Regions from separate parts of the Nonomuraea terrae genome, predicted to be linked through region 1. Evidence: riboswitches for the same ligand, from Rfam matches in the RefSeq annotation. Region 1 holds a riboswitch; each other region holds the start of a gene.
The links. A riboswitch is a leader RNA that binds a small molecule or an ion and turns the genes downstream of it on or off. The one in region 1 is predicted to bind thiamine pyrophosphate.
Positions count from the first base shown of each region.

Region 1 (4,336 bases):
CGCCTACTCCGACGAGGTGCTGCACGCCGCGAAGATGTCGCCGTTCAAGATCGCCGCGACGCTGACCGACGCGCAGATCGCCGACCTGCACGAGGCCATCGTGACCACCCTGCGCGACGCGGTCGAGCGCGCCCAGGGTCTCGCGGCCAAGGATCTGAAGGCCGAGAAGAAGTCGGGCCTGCGCGTCCACAACCGCACGGGCCAGCCGTGCGACGTCTGCGGCGACACGATCCGCGAGGTCTCGTTCGCCGACTCCTCGCTGCAGTACTGCCCCACCTGCCAGACGGGCGGCAAGCCGCTGGCCGACCGCCGCCTGTCCCGGCTGCTCAAGTAGCGTCGTCAGGCCCGTACGGGCACCGGCTCCGCGGCGCGCGCCCGCGCGCGCAGGCCGACGGCGGCGATGACGGCGGCCAGCAGTGTGGCCGTCACCGGCACCACCAGAGCGGCCCGCATGGCGGCGAGCCCGGCCTCGGCGCCCGTCGCCGCGCCCAGGGCGGCCACGTTCACCGCCGTCACCGCCGACAGCCCGAGCGCCGCGCCGAACTGGAACGAGGAGTTGATCAGACCGCCGGCCAGGCCCTGCTCGTGCTCGGCGATGCCGTCGGTGGCCACGATGGTGAGCGGGCCGTAGACGAAGGCGAACATCAGGCCGATCAGCAGCATCGACGGCAGCATGGCGGCGTACACCCAGTCCAGGCCGACGCCGAGGAAGAGCGCGTAGGCCAGCAGGCCCGACAGCAGGCCGGCGAACACGACCTTGGCGTTGCCGTACCGGTTGACCAGCCACGGGGTCAGGATGGGGGCGAGCACCACGTCGGCGGCGGCGGCCAGCATCGCCAGGCCGGTCTGGATGGTGGACCAGCCGCGCAACTCCTGCAAATAGAGCGTGACCAGGAACTGGAAGCCGAAGAACGAGGCCGTGAGCAGGGCGGCCGTCACGTTGGCCCGGACCAGCGCCTTCGACCTGAAGATGCCCAGGCGCACCAGCGGATGGGCGGCGCGGCGTTCCACGGCGACGAACGCCGCCAGCAGCGCCAGCCCGCCCGCGAAGGCGGCGACGGTGAGCGGCCACCCGTCGGCCGGGTGCTCCAGGCGTACGACGCCGTAGACCAGCAGCATCATCGCGGTCGTGACGAGGACCGCGCCCGTCAGGTCGAACCCGCCCGCGGCGGGCCGTTCGCCGTCCGGCTTCCTCAGCAACGGGATGGCGGCGGCCAGGATCACCGCCGACATCAGCACCGGCGCGAAGAACACCCAGCGCCAGCCGAACGCCGTCAGCAGGCCGCCGATCACCAGGCCGAGCGCGAACCCGCCCGCGGCCGTCCCCGCGTAGATCAGCAGCGCCCGGTTGCGCACCGGGCCCTCGGGAAAGGTCGTGGTGATCAGCGACAGGCCGGCCGGCGTCATGAACGCGGCGGCGACCCCCGTGACGAACCGCGCCACGAGCAGCACCCACCCTTCGTCCGCGAAGCCGCCGAGCCCGGAGAAGACGAGGAAGACCACCAGCCAGAGCAGGAACATCCGCCGCCTGCCCAGCAGGTCGGCCGCCCGGCCGCCGAGCAGCATGAACCCGCCGTAGCCGAGCACGTACGCGCTCACGACGCCGCTCAGCATGCCGGTGGACAGCCCCAGGTCGGCCCGGATGGAGGGGAGGGCGACGTTCAGCATGGCCACGTCGATGCCCTCAAGGAAGATGGCTCCGCACAGAACAGCGAGTACGCCCCAAGAACGGGCAGAAACTGGCATCACGGTTACCTTTCGGCAGGTCGGTTATCTCTTGTAACCGTCCACATCATGGGCCAGTATGAAATGTCGTGGAAGACGGCACTTTAAGGTCACTCAGTTACTGCGAAAGCACCGTGGACGACGACTACGACGCCCGTCAGTGGGACACCCGGGAGGACTGCGAGGTCCGGCAGATCCTCGACCGCATCGCCGACAAGTGGTCGCTGCTGGTCATCGCCCTGCTCGACTGCCAGAGCCTGCGCTTCACCCAGCTCCGCCGCGAGATCGACGGCGTCAGCCAGCGCATGCTCAGCGTCACCCTGCGCCAGCTCGAACGCGACGGCCTGGTCACCCGCACGGTCCACCCCGTGGTGCCGCCACGGGTCGACTACGCGCTGACGCCGCTCGGCCGTACGTTGCACCAGACCATCAAGGCGCTGGTCACCTGGACGGAGGAGCACCGGGGGGAGATCGCGGCGGCGCGTGCCGACTACGACGCGCGGCGCGAGATGATGGAGACATGACCGTTCCCGAGATCGAGGCCAACGCCCTCCCCGACGACGCCTACCTGCTCGACGTCCGTGAGCAGGAAGAATGGCTGGCAGGGCACGCGCCGCAGGCCGTCCACATCCCGATGACGCAGATCCAGGGCCGCCTCGACGAGGTCCCCGCCGACCGCACGGTCTACGTCGTCTGCCGGGTGGGTGGCCGGTCGATGCAGGTGGCGGCGTGGCTCAACCAGCTCGGCCGCGACGCGGTCAACGTGGCGGGCGGCATGCAGTCGTGGGAGGCGGCGAGCCGTCCGATGGAGAGCGAGACCGGCCAGCCGCCGTTCGTCGCCTGAGCCCGGGAGAGGGGCGCCGCGCTGACCCTGGCCCGCTCCGTCGAGGGGCGGTCTGGCGGTCTGGTGAAGGGTTAGGGCATCATGGGGGCGTAAAGCCGGGTTGATCCTGGCTTTGCCATACCTGTCAACGCGGGAGCTTGGGGCTTACCAGGCTGAGAGGGCGACTGAGCGCTGTCGCCGACCGCACGAACCTGTCCGGGTAATGCCGGCGTAGGGAGTGTGCGATGACGCACGGCGTCGAAGAAGTCCCCCTGACCCTCGAAGGACGGCCGCCGAAGACGCTGGGCGTGCTCGACCAGGGTGCGCTCTGGGCCAACCTGGGGGTCAGCCTGCTCGGCTTCTCCGGGGCGCTGTTCCTGATCGACCCCCTCGACGGCGTCCCGCTCTCGCTGGGCGCGGCGCTCCTCGCCACCGTGATCGGCAGCCTGATCGGCACCGCCATGGTCGGCCTGTCGGCCATCCCGGGCACCCGGACGGGACAGCCCGCGATGGTGCTGCTGCGCGGGCTGTTCGGGGCCAGGATGTCGTACGTCCCCACGGTGCTGAACATCGTGCAGATGCTCGGCTGGGGCGCCTTCGAGCTGTGGGTGATCGCCAAGGCGGCCAACGCGATGTTCGGCGGGATCCCGTACGAGGCGTGGGTGATCGTGGCGGGTGTGCTGACCACCGCGCTGACGATCTGGCCGCTCGGCGCGATCCGGGTGCTGCGCCGGTACGTCACCATCGGGGTGATCATCTCGATGCTCTGGTTCGCCTGGCACATGATCTCCGACGCGCCCCCGTACACGGGCGGCTCGTGGGAGGCGTTCGCGCCGGCGGTCGACTACGTGATCGCGCTGTCGGTGTCGTGGGTGCCGATGGCCGCCGACTTCGCCCGGCACTCGCGGTCGAGCAAGGCCGCGTTCACCGGCGTGGTCGGGGGCTACACGCTGGCCCAGGTGGCCTGCCTCGGCCTCGGCGTGTACGCGGTCGCGATCGCGGGAGCCGAGGCGGTGGCGGCCGACTCGACGTCGGTGTTCGGCACGTTCGTCGCGGTGCCGCTGGGCGTGCTGTTCTTCGCCGTCCTGACGCTGCGCGAGACCGACCAGTCGTTCGCCAACGTCTACTCCACCACCATGTCGCTGCAGAACCTCATGCCGCGCGTGGACCGGCGCGTCTTCTCCGTCGCCATCGGCGTGCTGACCGTCGGCATCGCCCTGGTGGTGGACGTCAACTCCTACGGCGCGTTCCTGGGCGTGATCGGGGCGGTGTTCGTGCCGATGTTCGCGGTGCTCGCCGTCGAGTACTTCCTCTTCGGCGGCTCCCGCTCGTGGAACACCGCCGAGGACGCGCCTTCGCGCTGGTCGATGCTGGTGCCGTGGGCGCTCGGCTTCGTCGCGTACTGGCTGACCACCTCCACCCCGACCGTCGCCGGGTGGGACCAGATCTGGGCGGGCCTGCGCGATGCCATCGGCTTCACCCGCGAGCCGTGGATGAACGGCGCCCTCGGCGGCGCGGTCGTCGCGGCACTCGTGACCGCCGTGATCGGCCTGGTGCGGCAGCGCCGCTCAGCTGCCCGCTGAGACGCGCCGCTCGACGTTGAGGAGGTGCTGCTTGGCGGCCGCGCCTCCGGCGTAGTCGCCGAGCGAGCCGTCGGCGCGCACCACCCGGTGACACGGGGCGATCACGCAGACGGGGTTGGAGGCCAGCGCGTTGCCGATCGCCCGCAGCGCGCGCGGCCGGCCGATGCTCTCGCCGATCTCCTCCAGCGTCGTGGTGGTGCCGTAG
Region 1 covers NZ_JBITLL010000006.1:205,769-210,104, reverse strand. Annotated here, with positions in the region: gene ACIBP6_RS30265 (Fpg/Nei family DNA glycosylase) at 1-334, shown strand, start outside; gene ACIBP6_RS30260 (MFS transporter) at 340-1,746, opposite strand; gene ACIBP6_RS30255 (winged helix-turn-helix transcriptional regulator) at 1,860-2,249, shown strand; gene ACIBP6_RS30250 (rhodanese-like domain-containing protein) at 2,246-2,569, shown strand; TPP riboswitch at 2,689-2,803, shown strand; gene ACIBP6_RS30245 (purine-cytosine permease family protein) at 2,794-4,131, shown strand; gene ACIBP6_RS30240 (methylated-DNA--[protein]-cysteine S-methyltransferase) at 4,117-4,336, opposite strand, start outside.

Region 2 (4,336 bases), on a different contig from region 1:
GTCGACGCCGGCACCCGCGTCGGGCGCTTCATGCTCCAGGACACCATCGGCAACCTGTGGAAGCCGATGGGCCGGGTGAGCTGGTGGCCGAGCGTCTACATCTCCAGCGCCGTCGTCGTGGCGGCCTGGGGTTACTTCCTCTACCAGGGCGTCAACGACCCGCTCGGCGGCATCAACCAGCTGTTCCCGTTGTTCGGCATCGCCAACCAGCTGCTCGCCGCGGTGGCGCTCACCGTCGCCACCACTCTGCTGATCAAGAGCGGGCGGCTGAAATGGGCCTGGGTCACGGCGGTGCCCCTGGCCTGGGACGTCGCCGTCACGCTGACGGCGAGCTGGCAGAAGATCTTCTCGCCCGACCCGGGGCTCGGCTTCTTCGCCCAGCGCGACCGCTACCAGACCGCGCTCGACCAGGGCCAGTTGCTCGCGCCCGCCCGGACGGAGGACGCGATGCGGCAGATCGTGATCAACTCGACCGTCGACGGCATCCTGGCGGCCCTGTTCGCCATTCTGATCATCGTCGTCATCGTGGACGCCATGCGGGTGTGGGTGAAGGCGATCAGATCGCCGGAGCCGCTGCCGAGCACGGAGGAGCCGTTCCAGGAGTCGAAGATCCTCGCGCCGTCCGGCCTCATCCCCACCCGCGAGGAACGGGAGGCGATGGCCAGGGCCACAGCGGGGAGCTGAGCGTCAGGGCGCGAGCCACCGCTCGGTCGGCCAGGTCTCGCGCCTCCAGGCGCTGTCCCAGAACATCCACTCGTACGCCGCCGCCCGGCAGTACGCCCGCTCCATGGCCGCGCGGGTGTCCGGCCCGGCGGCGGCGGCGAGCCGGTCGGCGACGGCCTTGGCCTGCTCCACGGAGGCCGCGAAGCCGGGGTCGGAGTAGGTGGAGATCCACTTCCCGTACGGGTGGCCGTCCAGGTCGCCGGCCCTGCCGAGCAGCGCCGTGCCGACGTCCTGATAGATCCAGAAGCACGGCAGCACCGCCGCCGCGATCACCGGGTACGGCGCGGTGAGCGCGGTCGCCTGCAGGAACGACGCGTACGCCAGGCACGTCGGCGACGTGGCGACGCCCTCGGCGTCGGCGCCCAGGTCGGCGACGTAGCCGGCGTGCAGCAGGCGCTCGGCGGCCAGCGCGGTGTGCGCGCTCTGCGCGTAGAACGCGGCCTCCGCCGGGTCGCCGGCGCGGGCCGACGCCGTGGCGAGCGTCTTGGAGAACGCCTCCAGATAGCGGCCGTCCTGCACGATGTAGAACGCGAACCGCTCGGGTTCGAGCGTGCCGTCGCCGAGTGCGACGTTGAACGGGTGGTCGTGGATGGCCTTCATCAACTCGGCCGTGCGCTGCCACATGTCGTCGCAGAACATGACGTCCCTTCGCTAGTGCGAACTAGAGCAGGTTCGACGGGTGTGATCTCAGCCCGGACGCCCGGGCACCCCGCGTCAACGCGCCGACTGTAACACGGGATTAGCCGGACATCTTGTACGTCAGCCCTCATGTGGGTTGTTACCTGGCGATTCATTCCAAGATCAGGCAGTTACTCCTTGATCAACATCCAGGTTTCGGCTGCCGTTAACCCGGCCTGATATGTCCCTTTGTAACGTTCGTCCCAGTCACGCGCCCTCCTCCCCGTGCGATCCCGATCGGGATCAGGACGCGGTCGGTGATCAGGCCCTGACCTCCTTCCCTCTGCACGACCATGTCCGAGGAGACGCATGTCCACGGAAACCCTGACGTCCGCCGGCGCGCCCATCGACGCGTACGGCACGCCGCTGATCGACGCCGCGGACCTCGTCCCCGGAGCCCGCGTCCTGATCAAGGACGAGACCCGGTACGCCTCCGGCAGCCACAAGGAACCCGCGGCGCGGGCCGTGGTGGCCCGCGCCGCCGCCGACGGGTACCGCCATGTGGTGGTCGCGACGTGCGGCAACTACGGCCGCGCGATGGCGATGGCGTGCCGCGCTGCCGGCATGACCTGCACAATCGTCCTGCCCGAGGGCTGGAGCGACGGTGGCGCGTGGATGCGCGCCGCGGGGGCTCACGTGCATCTGGTGCCCGGCAGCTACGAGGACGCCGTGGACGAGTCCCGCCGGGTGGCCGCGGAGGAGGGCGCGGTCGACGGCAACGTGGACGGCCCGTACGCGGACGCGGTGTTCGAGGGACACGGCGTGGTGGTCCCCGCGCTGCGGGAGGCCCTCGGCGAGCCGCCCGCGGCGCTGTGGGTCCCGGTGGGCAACGGCACCACGACGATCGCCGTCCACCGGCGGATGCGGGCACTCGGCTGGTCCAGCGTGATCAACGGTGTGTGTTCCGCGGGCAACAACCCGGTGGTGACGAGCTGGCCCGGCGAGTACCGGATGTTGCCGCCGGACGCCGTCACGGCGTCGGACCACAACCAGCCGCTGGTCAACTGGCACGCCCTGCAGGGCGCCGAGGCCATGGCGGCCATCGCCGACACCGGCGGCGCGGTGTTCGGGGTCCACGACGAGCAGTTGATCGAGGCCAGGGCCGCGCTCACCCCGTACGGTGCGAGCCCGACCGCGGCCGGGGCGGCGGCCCTGGCCGGGCTGCTCGCGCGCGCCCGCGCGGCGGGCCCGCTGTCCGGAACCCACGTCGTGCTGCTCAGCGGACGCTGACCGTACCTGCCGCACCTGATCGGGGAAACGATGACCGCACTGACCGGAGGCGGCCCCGCGCTGCTCTTCGCGCGCACCAAGGTGACCCGGGACGACCAGCGGGTCTTCGTCGCCAAGCTGGCCGCGCTGGCCGTGCTGACCGCCGTGGGGGTGGTCCTCGCGCTGCGCCCGGAGTTACCCCTGGTCGCCGTGGGCGTGGTGATCCTCGCCGCGATGTACACGCACGCCGTCGAGTTGCAGCACCAGTGCCTGCACCACTCGGCGTTCCGCAGGCCCTGGCCGCACCGGCTGGCCGGCGTCCCGCTGGGCCTGCCCCTGATGGTGGTCTACAGCCACTACCGCCTGCGTCACCTGCAGCATCACCGTTATCTCGGCACGCCCCAGGACACCGAGTTCTTCGGCTTCGACACCCGGGCACCGCTGACCGTGTCACACCTGGTACGCGGGCTGCTCGACTACCGGCGGCTCGCCTCGGTCCTGTGGGAGGTGCTGCTCGCCGCCACGGGCCGCTGGACGTACGGGTTCGGCGCGGTCAGCCCGGCCATGCGCCGCCGCATCGTCGTGGACCACCTGGTCCTGGGCGGGGCCGTCCTGGCCGCGCTCGGCGTCGCCGTGGCCGGGTACGGCCAGTACCCGCTCCGGCTGTGGGTGCTGCCCCTCCTGCTCGCGGTGCCACTGCACTTCCTCGTGGAGCTGCCCGAGCACGTCCTCTGCGACACCGACAGCACCGATGTGCTGCGCAACACGCGGTCGATCAGGGGGAGCCGGCTGAGCACCTGGTTCACCAACGGCAACAACCTGCACATCGAGCACCATGCCGCGATGAGCGTGCCGATCAACCTGCTGCCCGGCCGTCACGAGGAGACCCGCCGCCACGCCGTCCACGTGGAGCGTACGTACGCGGACTTCTACCGCACCCTCTGGGCGGCCCTTCGCCGGCCGCACGGGAGAGGTGAGGCATGAGCGACATGCGCATCGCCGGCCCGGCGGAGGCGTCCCACGGTTCCGCCACGGGATCGCGGGACGCGGCCCCGGCCTTCGACGTGCTCGCCGCCGTCGCCGAGCAGGCACACCGAACGCCCGGCGCCCCGGCTCTGATCGACACGACGGGGCAGACCTCGTACGCGGCGCTGGTGGCGGAGGTGGACCGGCTGGCGGGCGTGCTGGCGGCCGCCGGGGTCGGGCCCGGTGACCTGGTCGGGCTGTGCCTGCCGCGCGGGCGGGCGGCGGTGACGGCGCTGCTCGCGGTGTTGCGCGCCGGGGCCGGGTACGTGCCGCTCGATCCCGGCTATCCGGCGGCGCGGCTGGCGCTGATGCTGGAGGACACGCGACCCAGGGTCGTCCTGGTGGACGCCGACCCGCCGCTGCCCGCCGGCACCCCGGTGCTGCGCCTGGAAGAGGCCGGCCCGGCCGACGCGCCGCCGCCCGCCGCCGCCGCGTCTCCGGACGACGCCGCCTATGTCATCTTCACCTCCGGCTCCACCGGCCGTCCCAAGGGCGTGCTGGTGCCCCGGCGCGGCTGGTCGCACTTCTGCGAGGTGGCCCGGGACGCGTACGGCATTGGGCCTGACGACCGCGTGCTCCAGTTCGCCTCGCTCAGCTTCGACGCGAGCGTCCAGGAGATCTTCCCCGCGCTGATCGCGGGCGCGGCCGTCGTCGTCCGCGACGAGGACATGATCAGCCGGCCGGACCTGTTCCTCGACCG
Region 2 covers NZ_JBITLL010000008.1:189,202-193,537, reverse strand. Annotated here, with positions in the region: gene ACIBP6_RS39185 (carbon starvation CstA family protein) at 1-684, shown strand, start outside; gene ACIBP6_RS39180 (TenA family protein) at 688-1,362, opposite strand; TPP riboswitch at 1,350-1,445, opposite strand; gene ACIBP6_RS39175 (pyridoxal-phosphate dependent enzyme) at 1,711-2,631, shown strand; gene ACIBP6_RS39170 (fatty acid desaturase family protein) at 2,662-3,594, shown strand; gene ACIBP6_RS39165 (amino acid adenylation domain-containing protein) at 3,591-4,336, shown strand, end outside.
Region 2: linked by a shared signal. The riboswitch ahead of ACIBP6_RS39180 (TenA family protein) and the one ahead of ACIBP6_RS30245 (purine-cytosine permease family protein) in region 1 are both predicted to bind thiamine pyrophosphate.

Region 3 (4,336 bases), on a different contig from region 1:
CCCGGTGTGGACGCCGCTGATCCCGGCGACCATGCCCGAGGAGAAGGTGGGCAAATTCGGTCAGCAGGTGCCGATGCAGCGGGCCGCCGACCCGGACGAGATCGCCCCTTCGTACGTCTTCTTCGCCTCCGGGCTGATGTCGTCGTACTACACGGGCGAGGTCCTCGCCCCGATCGGCGGCGAGACGCTGCCTGGATGAGCGGAGGCGGCCACCGGTCAGGTTTCCGGCGTGGTGGCCGTTCCCCGATCGTGGGCAAGGAGGCCGGCGCCGCCGCCGGCCTCCTCATTCACCGGCTAGTCGACGTAGATCTCGCCGCCGAGGCGGCGGAACTCGGCGGCCTTCTCGGCGTACCCCTGCTCGCGGATCTCGTGGCTGATGCGCATCGAGCAGAACTTCGGGCCGCACATCGAGCAGAAGTGGGCCGTCTTGGCCGGCGCGGCGGGCAGCGTCTCGTCGTGGAAGGACCGGGCCGTGTCAGGGTCGAGCGACAGGTCGAACTGGTCCTCCCAGCGGAACTCGAACCGCGCGTCCGACAGCGCGTCGTCCCACGCCTGGGCCTGCGGATGCCCCTTGGCCAGGTCCGCGGCGTGGGCGGCGATCTTGTACGTGATCACGCCGGTCTTGACGTCGTCCTTGTCCGGCAGGCCGAGATGCTCCTTCGGGGTGACGTAACAGAGCATCGCGGTGCCGAACCAGCCGATCATGGCGGCCCCGATGCCCGAGGTGATGTGGTCGTAGCCAGGGGCGATGTCGGTCACGAGCGGGCCGAGCGTGTAGAACGGCGCGTCGTCGCAGAGCTCCTGCTGCAGCTCGACGTTCTCCTTGATCTTGTGCATGGGCACGTGGCCCGGGCCCTCGATCATGACCTGCACGTCGTACTCTCGCGCGATCGTGGTCAGCTCCCCGAGCGTGCGCAGCTCGGCGAACTGGGCCTCGTCGTTCGCGTCCGCGATCGAGCCGGGGCGCAGGCCGTCACCGAGCGAGAACGACACGTCGTAGCGGGCCAGGATCTCGCACATCTCGGCGAAGTTCTCGTACAGGAAGCTCTCGCGGTGGTGCGCCAGGCACCAGGCGGCCATGATCGAGCCCCCGCGCGAGACGATGCCGGTCTTGCGGCCGGCGGTCAGCGGCACGTACGACAGCCGCACGCCCGCGTGCACGGTCACGTAGTCGACGCCCTGCTCGCACTGCTCGATCAGGGTGTCGCGGTAGACCTCCCACGACAGCGCCTCGGGGCGCCCCTTGACCTTCTCCAGTGCCTGGTAGATCGGCACGGTCCCGACCGGCACCGGCGAGTTGCGCAGGATCCACTCGCGCGTCTCGTGGATGTCGTCGCCGGTGGACAGGTCCATGATCGTGTCGGCGCCCCACCGGGTGGCCCAGGTCATCTTCTCGACCTCCTCCTCGATGGAGGAGGTCACGGCGGAGTTGCCGATGTTGGCGTTGATCTTGACGAGGAAGTTCCTGCCGATGATCATCGGCTCGGACTCGGGGTGGTTGACGTTCGCGGGGATGATGGCCCGTCCGGCCGCCACCTCCTGCCGGACGAATTCGGGGGTGACCCCCTCGCGCACGGCGATGAACTCCATCTCCTTGGTCACGATCCCGCGCCGGGCGCAGCCGACCTGGGTGACCGGCTCTCCCTTCTCGCGGCGCTCGGCAACCCAGGGCTCGCGCAGCCGCGGCAGACCACGCCGCAGGTCAGGCTCGTACGAGGGGTCGGTGTACGGGCCCGAGGTGTCGTACAGCGTCACCGCCGATCCGTTGGACAGGTGCACCTGCCGCATCGGCACGCGCAGGTCACCGGTGTAGATCTTGGAGAATCGGGGCTGGTGCGCGTCAGTCATCGCGCAAACTCCCTTCGCCGGCATTACCCGGAGCAGGTTCTGGCGGTCGGCGGCTTTCAGCCGTCCTCTCAGCCCGATGTGCAGGGCTCCCGCGTTGGACGGCGGTGATCGTACCCACGCCCGGCATCGCCTGAAACATGGTGCGTTTGTGTGAATTGATGTTTGGTGACCCTCCTGGGCGGTACGGACCACTTCGGGGGGACTATGAAGAAGATCGTCGCTGTCGCCGGACTCGTGGTGCTGGCCGCGGTCGGCGCCACCGCAGCCGCTGGGGACGGTAGCGACCAGCGCGAAGTGAGCCAGGAACAGTACGACACGCTGATCGCCCAGTGTCGCTACGCGGACACCGGACCCGCGAGGTGCCGCGCGGAGGTCAGACGGACGTACCGCGTCGGCAACGAGGACACGGAGCTCGACTGCCGCGCGTACGCCGGCGTGGCCGTGTGCGGCGAGCTCAAACTCAGCAAGACCGAGCGCCGGTGCGTGCGCGAGTCCACCGAGCAGGGATTGTCCCTCCGCCGCGCCGAAGTGGAGTGCTACACGCGATCGTGAGGAGCTGACATCGGTTGATCATCGTGGGCGTGGACGGCTCCCGTACCGGCCTTGACGCCGCCGGCTGGGCCGCCACCGAGGCGAAGCTGCGGGGGGCGCCGCTCACCGTGGCCTACGCCGTGCCGAAGTGGTTGTGCGAGCAGGAGGCCCTCCACTACGCCGAGGTGGCCCGGTGGATGCGCGACTCCGCCCACACCGTGCTGACCGCGGCGCAGGACCGCGCCCGCCGCGAGTGGCCGCAGGTCAGCGTGGAAGGCGTGCTGCTGCCCGGCGACCCTCGATCGGCCCTGGTCAAGGCGTCGGAACGGGCCGAGCTGCTGGTCGTCGGCAACCGCGGCGTCGGCGGCGTACGCGGGCTGCTCATCGGCTCGGCCGCGCACGGGGTCGCCACGCACGCCCGGACGAACGTCGTGCTCGTCCAGCACCAGCCGGCCGTCTCACGCGGCGAGATCGTGGCCGGGACCGACAACTCCCCCGGCGCCGAGCGCGCGATCGAGTTCGCCTTCCGCGAAGCAGGGCTGCGGGGCGCCCGGCTGCGCGTCGTGTACGCCTGGGCCTGGCCCCGGTCCACCGGCTTCGAGCCTGCCGACCGCGACAGCGAACAGGACGCGCTGGACCTGCTGAAAGACCGGCTGACCGGCCACCGCGACCGGCACCCCGCGGTCGACGTGGTTCCCGAGGTCGTGCACGGGCACCCGCTGGAGGTGCTGAAAGAGGCCGCGGTGGGCGCGGACCTGCTGGTCGTCGGCTCGCGCGGGCACGGGCAGCTCGCGGGCATGCTGCTCGGCTCCATCAGCCAGGCCCTGCTGCACCACGCGCCCTGCCCCCTGGCCGTGGTCCGCACTAGTTCATGACGATGGGCGCCATCCGCGGCTTGGCCAGCCGTACGTAGTCGTCCGTGGCCAGCGCCACCGAGCGGTCGAGGCGGGCGGCGTTGAAGTACAGCTCGGGCTGCCCCAGCAGCGACGGGTCGGCGACCAGCTCCAGCCGCGGGTCGTAGCTGAACGGCAGCACCGTCCCGCTGACGCTGCCCGCCAGCTCCTCGGCCTTGTCCTTGCCGGCGAAGCCGACGTACGTGCCGTCGAGCAGCTCCTTGACGGCCTGCAGGTCGAGCCGGGCGTCGCCGGGCACGACGGCCAGCACGTGCCGCGTCTGCTTCTTGCCGATCTTGACCATCACGATCAGGCACTTGGCCGCCTGCGACACGTCGTGCCCGCGCAACGCGCTGACCTCGTCCGTACGCCCCTCGGGAGCGTGGTCGATCAGCCGGTAGCGCGCTCCTGCCGCGTCCATGTCGGCGATCAGCCGCTCGTAGGCGGCGTACGGCTCACCAGTCACTGCTCAGCATCTCCTTCACCGCGGCGATCCGGTCCTCGTCGCGCCGGTAGAACACCCACTGTTTGATCTTCCTGCCGCGGATCAGGCCCGCCTTCGCGAGCACCTTGAGATGCTCGCCGCAGGTCGGCTGGCTCACGCCCAGCTTCTCGGCGATGAACAGCGAGCAGACGCCGTCGCGCACGAGGTCGCCCTCGCGCTGCGGCGAGAAGTGGCGCGCGGGGTCGCGCAGCCATTCCAGGATCCGCAGCCGCTTGTCATTGGCCAACGCCTTGACCAGGTCGACATCCAGCACCACGGCATTATGGCAATTAGCTAATTCCCTGTCTATGGGGGCGCCCTCCACTTGGCTCAGCACCCTGGAGTGGGCCACCTACACGGCCCTTCACCCCGGCACCGGCGCTCGTGGCCGCCGAAGCGACGTTCTCCCACCCACGGAGAGAACCGCCGACGGCGACCTCGCGCAGCGGACGATCAGGAGGACGCCTCCACAACGGGCGGCCCTTTCGCTGACCGGCGCCAGCACGCCCCCCGCCAGGAGCACGGGAGGACCTTCGCCGGCCTTCACCAACACGCCCCTGTCAGGAGGACGCCTTCACCA
Region 3 covers NZ_JBITLL010000007.1:411,256-415,591, reverse strand. Annotated here, with positions in the region: gene ACIBP6_RS35980 (SDR family oxidoreductase) at 1-199, shown strand, start outside; gene thiC (phosphomethylpyrimidine synthase ThiC) at 295-1,848, opposite strand; TPP riboswitch at 1,841-1,951, opposite strand; gene ACIBP6_RS35970 (hypothetical protein) at 2,053-2,400, shown strand; gene ACIBP6_RS35965 (universal stress protein) at 2,424-3,254, shown strand; gene ACIBP6_RS35960 (YbaK/prolyl-tRNA synthetase associated domain-containing protein) at 3,244-3,738, opposite strand; gene ACIBP6_RS35955 (ArsR/SmtB family transcription factor) at 3,728-4,030, opposite strand.
Region 3: linked by a shared signal. The riboswitch ahead of thiC (phosphomethylpyrimidine synthase ThiC) and the one ahead of ACIBP6_RS30245 (purine-cytosine permease family protein) in region 1 are both predicted to bind thiamine pyrophosphate.